Regions from separate parts of the Psychrobacillus sp. FSL K6-2843 genome, predicted to be linked through region 2. Evidence: a T-box and tRNA genes for the amino acid it is inferred to sense, from the RefSeq annotation. Region 2 holds a T-box; the other regions hold tRNA genes.

Region 1 (3,714 bases), 920 kb from region 2:
TCCTAAGGTGAGCGAGAGAACTCTCGTTAAGGAACTCGGCAAAATGACCCCGTAACTTCGGGAGAAGGGGTGCTCTTTTGGGTGTATAGCCTAGAAGAGCCGCAGTGAATAGGCCCAGGCGACTGTTTAGCAAAAACACAGGTCTCTGCAAAACCGTAAGGTGAAGTATAGGGGCTGACGCCTGCCCGGTGCTGGAAGGTTAAGAGGAGTGCTTAGCGCAAGCGAAGGTGCGAATTGAAGCCCCAGTAAACGGCGGCCGTAACTATAACGGTCCTAAGGTAGCGAAATTCCTTGTCGGGTAAGTTCCGACCCGCACGAAAGGCGTAACGATCTGGGCACTGTCTCAACGAGAGACTCGGTGAAATTATAGTACCTGTGAAGATGCAGGTTACCCGCGACAGGACGGAAAGACCCCGTGGAGCTTTACTGTAGCTTGATATTGAATTTTGGTGCAACTTGTACAGGATAGGTAGGAGCCTTAGAGCCCGGAGCGCCAGCTTCGGAGGAGGCGTCGGTGGGATACTACCCTGGTTGTATTGAAATTCTAACCCATACCCGTAACCCGGGTAGGAGACAGTGTCAGGCGGGCAGTTTGACTGGGGCGGTCGCCTCCTAAAGTGTAACGGAGGCGCCCAAAGGTTCCCTCAGAATGGTTGGAAATCATTCGAAGAGTGTAAAGGCAGAAGGGAGCTTGACTGCGAGACCTACAAGTCGAGCAGGGTCGAAAGACGGGCTTAGTGATCCGGTGGTTCCGCATGGAAGGGCCATCGCTCAACGGATAAAAGCTACCCCGGGGATAACAGGCTTATCTCCCCCAAGAGTCCACATCGACGGGGAGGTTTGGCACCTCGATGTCGGCTCATCGCATCCTGGGGCTGTAGTCGGTCCCAAGGGTTGGGCTGTTCGCCCATTAAAGCGGTACGCGAGCTGGGTTCAGAACGTCGTGAGACAGTTCGGTCCCTATCCGTCGTGGGCGTAGGAAATTTGAGAGGAGCTGTCCTTAGTACGAGAGGACCGGGATGGACACACCGCTGGTGTACCAGTTGTTCTGCCAAGGGCATCGCTGGGTAGCTATGTGTGGACGGGATAAGTGCTGAAAGCATCTAAGCACGAAGCCCCCCTCAAGATGAGATTTCCCATTACGCAAGTAAGTAAGATCCCTCAAAGACGATGAGGTAGATAGGTTCGGGGTGGAAGCGTGGCGACACGTGCAGCTGACGAATACTAATCGATCGAGGACTTAACCAAATTGTTTGTTTCTAAGATGTCAGTTTATTCAGTTTTGAAAGAATAAATTTTTATTAAAAAAACACTTGTAATAATCTACATAGTTGATATAATAGAACTTGTCTTTCAAATAATTATTCAAGTCTAGTGATGATGGCGAAGAGGTCACACCCGTTCCCATACCGAACACGGAAGTTAAGCTCTTCAGCGCCAATGGTAGTTGGGGGTCTCCCCCTGCAAGAGTAGGACGTCGCTGGGCTTGCAATAAAAATACATAGAAATACATTTTAATACCCAGGAGGATTAGCTCAGCTGGGAGAGCATCTGCCTTACAAGCAGAGGGTCGGCGGTTCGAGCCCGTCATCCTCCACCATAACTTTACTCCTGCCGGAGTAGCTCAACTGGTAGAGCAACTGACTTGTAATCAGTAGGTTGAGGGTTCAAGTCCTTTCTCCGGCACCATTTTTTGAGCCATTAGCTCAGTTGGTAGAGCATCTGACTTTTAATCAGAGGGTCGTAGGTTCGAATCCTACATGGCTCATTCACTTTTTGTGATATAAATATGCGGGTGTGGCGGAACTGGCAGACGCACTAGACTTAGGATCTAGCGCCGCAAGGCGTGGGGGTTCGACTCCCTTCACCCGCACCATTTAATTTAATAACCGAGCGGAAGTAGTTCAGTGGTAGAACACCACCTTGCCAAGGTGGGGGTCGCGAGTTCGAACCTCGTCTTCCGCTCCAAAGATTCATCAAAGTGCCGGGGTGGCGGAACTGGCAGACGCACAGGACTTAAAATCCTGCGGTAGGTGACTACCGTACCGGTTCGATTCCGGTCCTCGGCACCACTTTTATGAAACATTAGCGCCCGTAGCTCAATTGGATAGAGCGTCTGACTACGGATCAGAAGGTTGTGGGTTCGACTCCTGCCGGGCGCGCCATATATACGGGAAGTAGCTCAGCTTGGTAGAGCACTTGGTTTGGGACCAAGGGGTCGCAGGTTCGAATCCTGTCTTCCCGACCAGTTAATTAATAAATTTGGGGCCTTAGCTCAGCTGGGAGAGCGCCTGCCTTGCACGCAGGAGGTCAGCGGTTCGATCCCGCTAGGCTCCACCAATTTAATTTTAAATTTCCTGGCGGCGTAGCTCAGCTGGCTAGAGCATTCGGTTCATACCCGAAAGGTCGTGGGTTCGACTCCCTCTGCCGCCATCTTAAGGACCTTTAGCTCAGTTGGTTAGAGCAGACGGCTCATAACCGTCCGGTCGCAGGTTCGAGTCCTGCAAGGTCCACCAACATAATATTTAGGAGGAATACCCAAGTCTGGCTGAAGGGATCGGTCTTGAAAACCGACAGGCGGGTCATACCGCGCGGGGGTTCGAATCCCTCTTCCTCCTCCATCTTATTGTTAGTGGAAAAATATTATACATAACGTCGACGCAAGCGAAGCGTGGAGGACGTAAAACTCACTAAATGCACAGTTGATTTAAATTTCAACACTTTCTTATTGTCGCGGGGTGGAGCAGTTCGGTAGCTCGTCGGGCTCATAACCCGAAGGTCACAGGTTCAAATCCTGTCCCCGCAACCAAATGGTCCCGTGGTGTAGCGGTTAACATGCCTGCCTGTCACGCAGGAGATCGCCGGTTCGATCCCGGTCGGGACCGCCATTTATTTTTCAACAACTTAGAGATTTAGGATAAGCAAGCAAATCTAGGAAGCAATCGAACGAACGAAGGAGCATACTAAAGTATGTGACTTAATGAGTGAGTGAAGCTGACAAAGAGAAGCGCAGCTTAGTGTAAATCGAAGAGGCTCAGTAGCTCAGTCGGTAGAGCAAAGGACTGAAAATCCTTGTGTCGGCGGTTCGATTCCGTCCTGAGCCACCATTTTATCAAGCGGGTGTAGTTTAGTGGTAAAACCTCAGCCTTCCAAGCTGATGATGAGAGTTCGATTCTCTTCACCCGCTCCAATTAATGGGCCTATAGCTCAGCTGGTTAGAGCGCACGCCTGATAAGCGTGAGGTCGATGGTTCGAGTCCATTTAGGCCCACCATTATTCCGAAGTAGCTCAGTGGTAGAGCAATCGGCTGTTAACCGATCGGTCGTAGGTTCGAGTCCTACCTTCGGAGCCATATATATGGGGAAGTACTCAAGTGGCTGAAGAGGCGCCCCTGCTAAGGGTGTAGGTCGGGCAACCGGCGCGAGGGTTCAAATCCCTCCTTCTCCGCCATATATAAGGCCCCTTGGTCAAGCGGTTAAGACACCGCCCTTTCACGGCGGTAACACGGGTTCGAATCCCGTAGGGGTCATAACTTAAAAAAAGACAATCACTTAGGTGGTTGTCTTTTTTGTTTTGAAAAGATAGAGTTGCGCAGGTGTTTTTAGAGTATTAATGTTTTGTCCTTTGTTCTGTAAATGCTACTTATTAATACGGAGTGAAAGGACCGATTTCATAAAACAATTCCATTTCTAAGTTTTACTTATTGGTATCAAA
Region 2 (3,714 bases):
GTTTTTACGACAATCTGGCCATGCTTTACGACAATAACGCGGCAGTTTACTACAATCTACGCATTTCTCACTCGTTTTGACCCCGTTTACGACAATCCTCACTATTATTACTACAATCTAGACATGCTTTACGACAATGTCGCGGTAGTTTACTACAATCCACGCATTTCTCACTCGTATTCACCAGATTTACGACAATCTCCACGGTTTTTACGACAATCCCGCCATGCTTTACGACAATGCCGCGGTAGTTTACTACAATCCACGCATTACTCATTCGTTTTGACCCCGTTTACGACAATCCCCACGGTTTTTACGACAATCTGGCCATGCTTTACGACAATGTAGCGGTAGTTTACTACAATCCACGCATTTCTCACTCGTTTTGACCAGATTTGCGACAATCCTCACTCTTTTTACTACAGCTTACTCGCTTTGACCAACTTCGCGATTTATTGTCCTAGCTGCTGTTCAATAAAAGCTTCCACTTTCATTTCACCAAGACTTCCAGCTTTATGCTTCCTAACGGAAACAATCTGCTTCTCCATTTCTTGGTCTCCGATAATCAGCATGTAAGGATGCTTTTGCATTGCCGCCTCTCTTATTTTTAGTCCTATTTTTTCTACACGGTCATCTATCTCCACTCGGTATCCCTTCTGCTCTAGCTGTTGCTTTACATCTTCTGCATAAGCGACATGTGCATCTGCAATGGGTAAGACTTTTACTTGTACTGGTGCTAGCCAGAGAGGGAAACTGCCTTGAAAGTGTTCTAATAAAATAGCCATAAAACGTTCTATAGAGCCATAGATGGCACGATGAATCATGATAGGCTGACGCAATTGGTTATTCTCATCGACATACTGACAATTGAATTTTTCAGGCATTTGAAAATCAAGTTGTACTGTTCCACACTGCCAACTTCGTCCAAGCGAATCAAGTATATGAAAGTCGATCTTAGGACCATAAAAGGCTCCATCTCCTTCGTTTACTTGATAATCGACTTGTTTGCTTTTTAGTACAGATTCTAGTGCTTCTTCTGCCTGATCCCATGCCTCTACGGAGCCCATAAAATCTTCCGGACGAGTCGATAGCTCTACCTTATAGCTAAAGCCAAACTCCTTATAGAATTCATCTACTAGATCTAACACCTTAGCAAGCTCACTCTCAATCTGATCTTCCAGAACAAATAAATGTGCATCATCCTGAGTAAATGCTCTAACACGTAATAGTCCATTCAGTGACCCTGAAAGCTCATGGCGATGTACTAATCCTAGCTCAGCATATCGTATAGGCAGCTCTCGATACCCTCTTCTTTTACTATTAAAAATTAATACTGCTCCAGGACAATTCATTGGCTTTATAGCATATTTTTGTTCATCTACATCTGCAAAATACATATTTTCATGGTAATGGTCCCAGTGACCTGATTTTTCCCAGAGTTCCTGCTTCATCATAATAGGAGTTTTTATCTCCTGGTAGCCTGTTCGCTGATGCTTCTCTCTCCAAATTTTTTCAAGCTCATTTCGTAAAATCATTCCTTTCGGCAAATAAAATGGCATACCCGGCGCTTCCTCCATGGACATAAATAATTCTAATTGCTGACCCAATTTTTGGTGACTTAATCTTTCCTCTGCTTTTACTGACATAATAAATTCCTCCTATTTTTTAAATAAAATCAAAAAGACCACACCCGTCCCGGTCAAGGGACGTATGTGGTCGTGGTTCCACCCTATTTTGTCGTACTTAATAAAAATACGACTCTCATAAAAGATAACGGTTTCCCGATTACGGATACTAGCAGTAATAGCGTTCCCCCTAATAGCTCTAAGGTGGTAAACCATTCTACTTTCTCGCAGGGCTTTCAGCCGGTGACCCTGCTCTCTAAATAGAAAATATTGAATGATTCGTGTCCTTTTCACAGCTCAAATATAAAATTACTCATGCAAAAAACCACACCCGTCCTGGTAAAGGGACGAGTGTGGTCGTGGTTCCACCCTAATTTTGCAATTCTTAAAGTGAATTGCCTCAAAATGAAGATAACGGTTCCCCGATTATGGATACTTACTGTTCACCATAATAGCTCCAAGGTGGTAAATCATTCGTTTTTCCTACAGGGATTTCAGCCGACGACCCTGCTCTCTAATAAGAAATTATCTAAATGACTCATGTCCTTTTCTTTGCCTAAAAAAGTTAAATTGATTTTTAATAGTATATTCAACAAGTTTTGAATAGTCAACTATTTTTTTAAACCATACTTCTACCCATTACAACGGTATGATAATATTCCCCTTCAGCTAGCATTTTATCGTTTTTTAAAATTCCTTCTACTTCGAAACCATATTTTTGATATAGGGCAATTGCCTTCTCGTTCGTATGTAATACGCTTAACGCAATCTTTTTAATATCATTGGCATCTGCCCAAGCAATAGATTCCTTTAAAAAATTTGTTCCAATTCTTAATCCCCAGTATTCTTTCAAGACGCAGACTCCAAATTCTACTTTATGGGCAAATCGTTTTAAATCGCTTCCCTCACACCTTGAGAATCCAACAATCTGATGATTCACTTCAGCTACTAAAAAAAGATTTTTATCAGATTGGGAATCATTTTCTATTAATTCTTTAAATCCTTCTTTATCTATAAACGCTTCCCCTTGTTCTCTATCTAGGTTTTGTGTTTCTCCATCTATTTGCAGCCTTACCTTAGACAGTTGGTCGGCATCTAATTGACTCGCAGATCTGACTGTATAGGAGATACCCCTAATATTAAATCCCTTTGACTCTATTAGCATTTCCTGTTTCCCACTTTTCTTTATTTATTCTTATCAAAATTCCTTTTAGCCAGCTGCTGTATAGGATCCCAAACCCCGTTAAACGGAGGGGCATACGCTAAGTCCAAATCTAATAAGTCAGGAAGCTTCATGCTATGGTATAGCGCAGTAGCTAAAACATCGGTACGCTTATCTACCCCATGTCCACCCACGATCTGTCCACCTAGAAGCAACTGATCTTCTTTACGATAAAGCAATTTAATCGTCATTAACTCTTTACCAGGATAATACCCTGCAATATCTGTTGCCTCCAGCGTACTTGTTTCAAAGGGAATGTCTAATTCCTTTACTTCTTTTTCTGATAGTCCTGTTCTACCAATTGACAATTCGAAGAACTTCATAATAGAGGTGCCGACAATACCTTTAAAAGGTATTTTATTACCAACCATATTGAACCCAGCTAGTCTGCCTTGTTTATTGGCAGTAGTACCCAAAGGGATATAATCGTTTTTTTGTTTGATACGATTATAATGTGTAGCACAATCACCTGCAGCGTATATATATGGGATGCTTGTTTCCATATATTCGTTTACGATAATAGCTCCATTTGAAAGAGTTTCTATTCCCGTATTCTTTAGGAAAAAGGTTGAAGGTTTTATTCCAATTGCTATCAACACTAAATCTGTCGAATAAGTCCCTTTGTCAGTCACTACAGATTGTACTCGTCCCTTCCCAGTAAATGATCGAACTTCCTCATTTAGTTTAAGCTCCACTTGTTTTTCCTTTGCTTTTTGATGTAGCATATCTGCCATCTCAGGATCAAGGATTGGCATTAACTGTTCTCCTCGTTGGATAATTCGAACCTCTTTACCAATTTCCTTTATATTTTCTGCCATTTCTAAGCCGATATATCCTCCACCTATGATGGTTACATGTTCTACTTCT
Region 3 (3,714 bases), 570 kb from region 2:
TTTATATATATCAAACATAAAAAGAAAACACCTTCACCGGTTGATTTATCTTTATAAGAATCAAAATTGTTCATCTGCTTCAACTATCTTTTTCTCCATCACCGCCATTGCTTTGCTCACCTTCTTTTTCGTTTTTTGTGCTTTCCCCGGGCTATCTTCCTTTTCACCCAAAGCTCTGATAAAAAATGCGGTTGGCAACAAAAGACCGATGGCTGCTTGTATAAGTGCAAAGAATCGCGCCTTTCCGACAGGTACCAAGTCCCCATAACCTACTGATAATATGGTGACTCCACTGAAATAGAGATAATCCAAAAAATTCTCTCCTCCATCTTTCCCCTCTTCAGTGCTAACTCTTACTACATCCCCTTCCATGGACAATAAATAATAAAGAACAGCAAATCCAAAGGTAATGCCAAGCATAGTAAAAAATAGTTTTTGGAATAAAGTTGACTGAAAATAACTTTTCTTATACTTACGACCTGAAAAGAAATAGTATAAGTTTGTTACCATAAATAAAATCGTCAATCCCATTAGTATCGTGGAAAACATGCATCTATCCCTCTCCTATCGTCTCTCTAGTTCATTCAGTTTTAGTTGTATGAATTCCTCGATAATGAATATAATTAATGTCGATATGACTATCTTGTCAATCGAATATAAAATATATACAAATTAATTAATATAGGAAACGGAATAGAGATATATTCTCAATTCATGGATTAAGACATTTGCATGCTAGTGTACATATGTATAATAAAGTATTAATTTAGTAAGTAAGTGATCGTATAGGACATAAAGACATTGAAATGACTCTCAAGGGATTATTCTAATGAAATAAAAGAACTGAGGATAGAAGATGAGAAAGCTTATGACGTCTGTGTAAAACATAAGTAAAAAAATTAAAATCAATGGAAACTATTAAAAAATAATCATGAATGAGAATATAAAAAAAGCTTACAAAAGCTGCGGTAACAGCATTCATAAGCTTTAGTCAAAATATCAAATTGGATGTGATATTTCATAATAGATACCGGTGGTCGGGGTCGAACCGACACATCCGAAGATACGGGATTTTGAGTCCCGCGCGTCTGCCAATTCCGCCACACCGGCATAATGAAGGCAGTAAATACTTTTTAAAAATTGGAGGCGGCAACCGGATTTGAACCGGTGATAAAGGTGTTGCAGACCTGTGCCTTACCACTTGGCTATGCCGCCTTAATTTGGAGCGGAAGACGAGGTTCGAACTCGCGACCCCCACCTTGGCAAGGTGGTGTTCTACCACTGAACTACTTCCGCAAAAAACTGGGGTACCTGGATTCGAACCAGGGCATGACGGAATCAAAATCCGTTGCCTTACCGCTTGGCTATACCCCAATGGGGCGACCGATGGGAATTGAACCCACGAATGCCGGAATCACAATCCGGTGCGTTAACCACTTCGCCACGACCGCCACAGAATAAAAAAAAGAGCTAACTAAAAGGAATATGGGGCGACTGATGGGAATTGAACCCACGAATGCCGGAATCACAATCCGGTGCGTTAACCACTTCGCCACAACCGCCATTATTCAAAGTTAACTTATTATTTGGCAGGGGCAGTAGGAATCGAACCCACATCAAAGGTTTTGGAGACCTCTATTCTACCGTTAAACTATGCCCCTATTAAAAACTGGTGGAGGGGGACGGATTCGAACCGCCGAACCCTAAGGAGCGGATTTACAGTCCGCCGCGTTTAGCCACTTCGCTACCCCTCCACTGGTGAGTGGTGCCGGAAAGAGGACTTGAACCCCCAACCTACTGATTACAAGTCAGTTGCTCTACCAATTGAGCTATTCCGGCATAATGGTGGCTCAGGACGGAATCGAACCGCCGACACAAGGATTTTCAGTCCTTTGCTCTACCGACTGAGCTACTGAGCCACATATGTATTTTAAAGATAAATGGCGGTCCCGACCGGGATCGAACCGGCGATCTCCTGCGTGACAGGCAGGCATGTTAACCGCTACACCACGGGACCATTTGGTTGCGGGGACAGGATTTGAACCTGTGACCTTCGGGTTATGAGCCCGACGAGCTACCGAACTGCTCCACCCCGCGACAATAAGAAAGTGTTGAAATTTAAATCAACTACGCAATTAGTGAATTTTACGTCTTCCACGCTACGCTTGCGTCGACGTTAATCGCTTTCTTCGTGAAACGATTTGCTCCACCCCGCGACAATAATATATGTTGAAAATTTATAATGGTGGAGGATGACGGGCTCGAACCGCCGACCCTCTGCTTGTAAGGCAGATGCTCTCCCAGCTGAGCTAATCCTCCATAATGCTGGTTTTAATTTAAATGGTGACCCCTACGGGATTCGAACCCGTGTTACCGCCGTGAAAGGGCGGTGTCTTAACCGCTTGACCAAGGGGCCATTATATTATGTAAAGAAGAAATCTATCTGGCGGAGAGCAAGGGATTTGAACCCTTGAGACAGTGTTACCCGTCTACACGATTTCCAATCGTGCTCCTTCGGCCACTCGGACAGCTCTCCTAGAAATGGCTCCGAAGGTAGGACTCGAACCTACGACCGATCGGTTAACAGCCGATTGCTCTACCACTGAGCTACTTCGGAATGATATCGCCTAGCGACGTCCTACTCTTGCAGGGGGAGACCCCCAACTACCATCGGCGCTGAAGAGCTTAACTTCCGTGTTCGGTATGGGAACGGGTGTGACCTCTTCGCCATCATCACTAGACTTGAATAATTACTGAAAGACATTTTCTATTATAACAAGTCTGTAGATTATTACAAGTGTTATTTTAATAAAAATTTATTCTTTCAAAACTGAATAAACTGACATCTTAGAAACAAACAATTTGGTTAAGTCCTCGATCGATTAGTATTCGTCAGCTGCACGTGTCGCCACGCTTCCACCCCGAACCTATCTACCTCATCGTCTTTGAGGGATCTTACTTACTTGCGTAATGGGAAATCTCATCTTGAGGGGGGCTTCGTGCTTAGATGCTTTCAGCACTTATCCCGTCCACACATAGCTACCCAGCGATGCCCTTGGCAGAACAACTGGTACACCAGCGGTGTGTCCATCCCGGTCCTCTCGTACTAAGGACAGCTCCTCTCAAATTTCCTACGCCCACGACGGATAGGGACCGAACTGTCTCACGACGTTCTGAACCCAGCTCGCGTACCGCTTTAATGGGCGAACAGCCCAACCCTTGGGACCGACTACAGCCCCAGGATGCGATGAGCCGACATCGAGGTGCCAAACCTCCCCGTCGATGTGGACTCTTGGGGGAGATAAGCCTGTTATCCCCGGGGTAGCTTTTATCCGTTGAGCGATGGCCCTTCCATGCGGAACCACCGGATCACTAAGCCCGTCTTTCGACCCTGCTCGACTTGTAGGTCTCGCAGTCAAGCTCCCTTCTGCCTTTACACTCTTCGAATGATTTCCAACCATTCTGAGGGAACCTTTGGGCGCCTCCGTTACACTTTAGGAGGCGACCGCCCCAGTCAAACTGCCCGCCTGACACTGTCTCCTACCCGGGTTACGGGTATGGGTTAGAATTTCAATACAACCAGGGTAGTATCCCACCGACGCCTCCTCCGAAGCTGGCGCTCCGGGCTCTAAGGCTCCTACCTATCCTGTACAAGTTGCACCAAAATTCAATATCAAGCTACAGTAAAGCTCCACGGGGTCTTTCCGTCCTGTC

Evidence for each region. A T-box is a leader RNA that pairs with one kind of tRNA and senses whether it is charged. The one in region 2 lies ahead of thrS (threonine--tRNA ligase), so its partner is inferred to be a tRNA-Thr.
Region 1: it encodes a tRNA-Thr, which carries the amino acid that the T-box ahead of thrS (threonine--tRNA ligase) is inferred to sense. The anticodon was not compared.
Region 3: it encodes a tRNA-Thr, which carries the amino acid that the T-box ahead of thrS (threonine--tRNA ligase) is inferred to sense. The anticodon was not compared.

The regions. Positions count from the first base shown of each region.
Region 1 is NZ_CP152021.1:2,849,594-2,853,307, reverse strand. Features, by position in the region: rRNA gene MKY94_RS14470 (23S ribosomal RNA) at 1-1,248, shown strand, start outside; rRNA gene rrf (5S ribosomal RNA) at 1,371-1,486, shown strand; tRNA gene MKY94_RS14460 (tRNA-Val) at 1,525-1,600, shown strand; tRNA gene MKY94_RS14455 (tRNA-Thr) at 1,614-1,689, shown strand; tRNA gene MKY94_RS14450 (tRNA-Lys) at 1,696-1,768, shown strand; tRNA gene MKY94_RS14445 (tRNA-Leu) at 1,792-1,876, shown strand; tRNA gene MKY94_RS14440 (tRNA-Gly) at 1,894-1,968, shown strand; tRNA gene MKY94_RS14435 (tRNA-Leu) at 1,984-2,072, shown strand; tRNA gene MKY94_RS14430 (tRNA-Arg) at 2,089-2,165, shown strand; tRNA gene MKY94_RS14425 (tRNA-Pro) at 2,172-2,248, shown strand; tRNA gene MKY94_RS14420 (tRNA-Ala) at 2,265-2,340, shown strand; tRNA gene MKY94_RS14415 (tRNA-Met) at 2,360-2,433, shown strand; tRNA gene MKY94_RS14410 (tRNA-Ile) at 2,440-2,516, shown strand; tRNA gene MKY94_RS14405 (tRNA-Ser) at 2,529-2,621, shown strand; tRNA gene MKY94_RS14400 (tRNA-Met) at 2,733-2,809, shown strand; tRNA gene MKY94_RS14395 (tRNA-Asp) at 2,813-2,888, shown strand; tRNA gene MKY94_RS14390 (tRNA-Phe) at 3,032-3,107, shown strand; tRNA gene MKY94_RS14385 (tRNA-Gly) at 3,117-3,190, shown strand; tRNA gene MKY94_RS14380 (tRNA-Ile) at 3,197-3,273, shown strand; tRNA gene MKY94_RS14375 (tRNA-Asn) at 3,278-3,352, shown strand; tRNA gene MKY94_RS14370 (tRNA-Ser) at 3,360-3,450, shown strand; tRNA gene MKY94_RS14365 (tRNA-Glu) at 3,458-3,529, shown strand.
Region 2 is NZ_CP152021.1:3,774,479-3,778,192, forward strand. Features, by position in the region: gene MKY94_RS19140 (hypothetical protein) at 68-277, opposite strand; gene MKY94_RS19145 (hypothetical protein) at 270-404, opposite strand; gene thrS (threonine--tRNA ligase) at 453-1,646, opposite strand; T-box leader at 1,966-2,187, opposite strand; gene MKY94_RS19155 (GNAT family N-acetyltransferase) at 2,245-2,790, opposite strand; gene MKY94_RS19160 (CoA-disulfide reductase) at 2,811-3,714, opposite strand, start outside.
Region 3 is NZ_CP152021.1:3,206,194-3,209,907, forward strand. Features, by position in the region: gene MKY94_RS16245 (potassium channel family protein) at 61-525, opposite strand; tRNA gene MKY94_RS16250 (tRNA-Leu) at 1,029-1,110, opposite strand; tRNA gene MKY94_RS16255 (tRNA-Cys) at 1,142-1,215, opposite strand; tRNA gene MKY94_RS16260 (tRNA-Gly) at 1,222-1,296, opposite strand; tRNA gene MKY94_RS16265 (tRNA-Gln) at 1,303-1,374, opposite strand; tRNA gene MKY94_RS16270 (tRNA-His) at 1,376-1,451, opposite strand; tRNA gene MKY94_RS16275 (tRNA-His) at 1,487-1,562, opposite strand; tRNA gene MKY94_RS16280 (tRNA-Trp) at 1,588-1,661, opposite strand; tRNA gene MKY94_RS16285 (tRNA-Tyr) at 1,671-1,754, opposite strand; tRNA gene MKY94_RS16290 (tRNA-Thr) at 1,764-1,839, opposite strand; tRNA gene MKY94_RS16295 (tRNA-Phe) at 1,844-1,919, opposite strand; tRNA gene MKY94_RS16300 (tRNA-Asp) at 1,942-2,017, opposite strand; tRNA gene MKY94_RS16305 (tRNA-Met) at 2,021-2,097, opposite strand; tRNA gene MKY94_RS16310 (tRNA-Val) at 2,244-2,319, opposite strand; tRNA gene MKY94_RS16315 (tRNA-Glu) at 2,342-2,416, opposite strand; tRNA gene MKY94_RS16320 (tRNA-Ser) at 2,445-2,536, opposite strand; tRNA gene MKY94_RS16325 (tRNA-Asn) at 2,543-2,617, opposite strand; rRNA gene rrf (5S ribosomal RNA) at 2,626-2,741, opposite strand; rRNA gene MKY94_RS16335 (23S ribosomal RNA) at 2,863-3,714, opposite strand, start outside.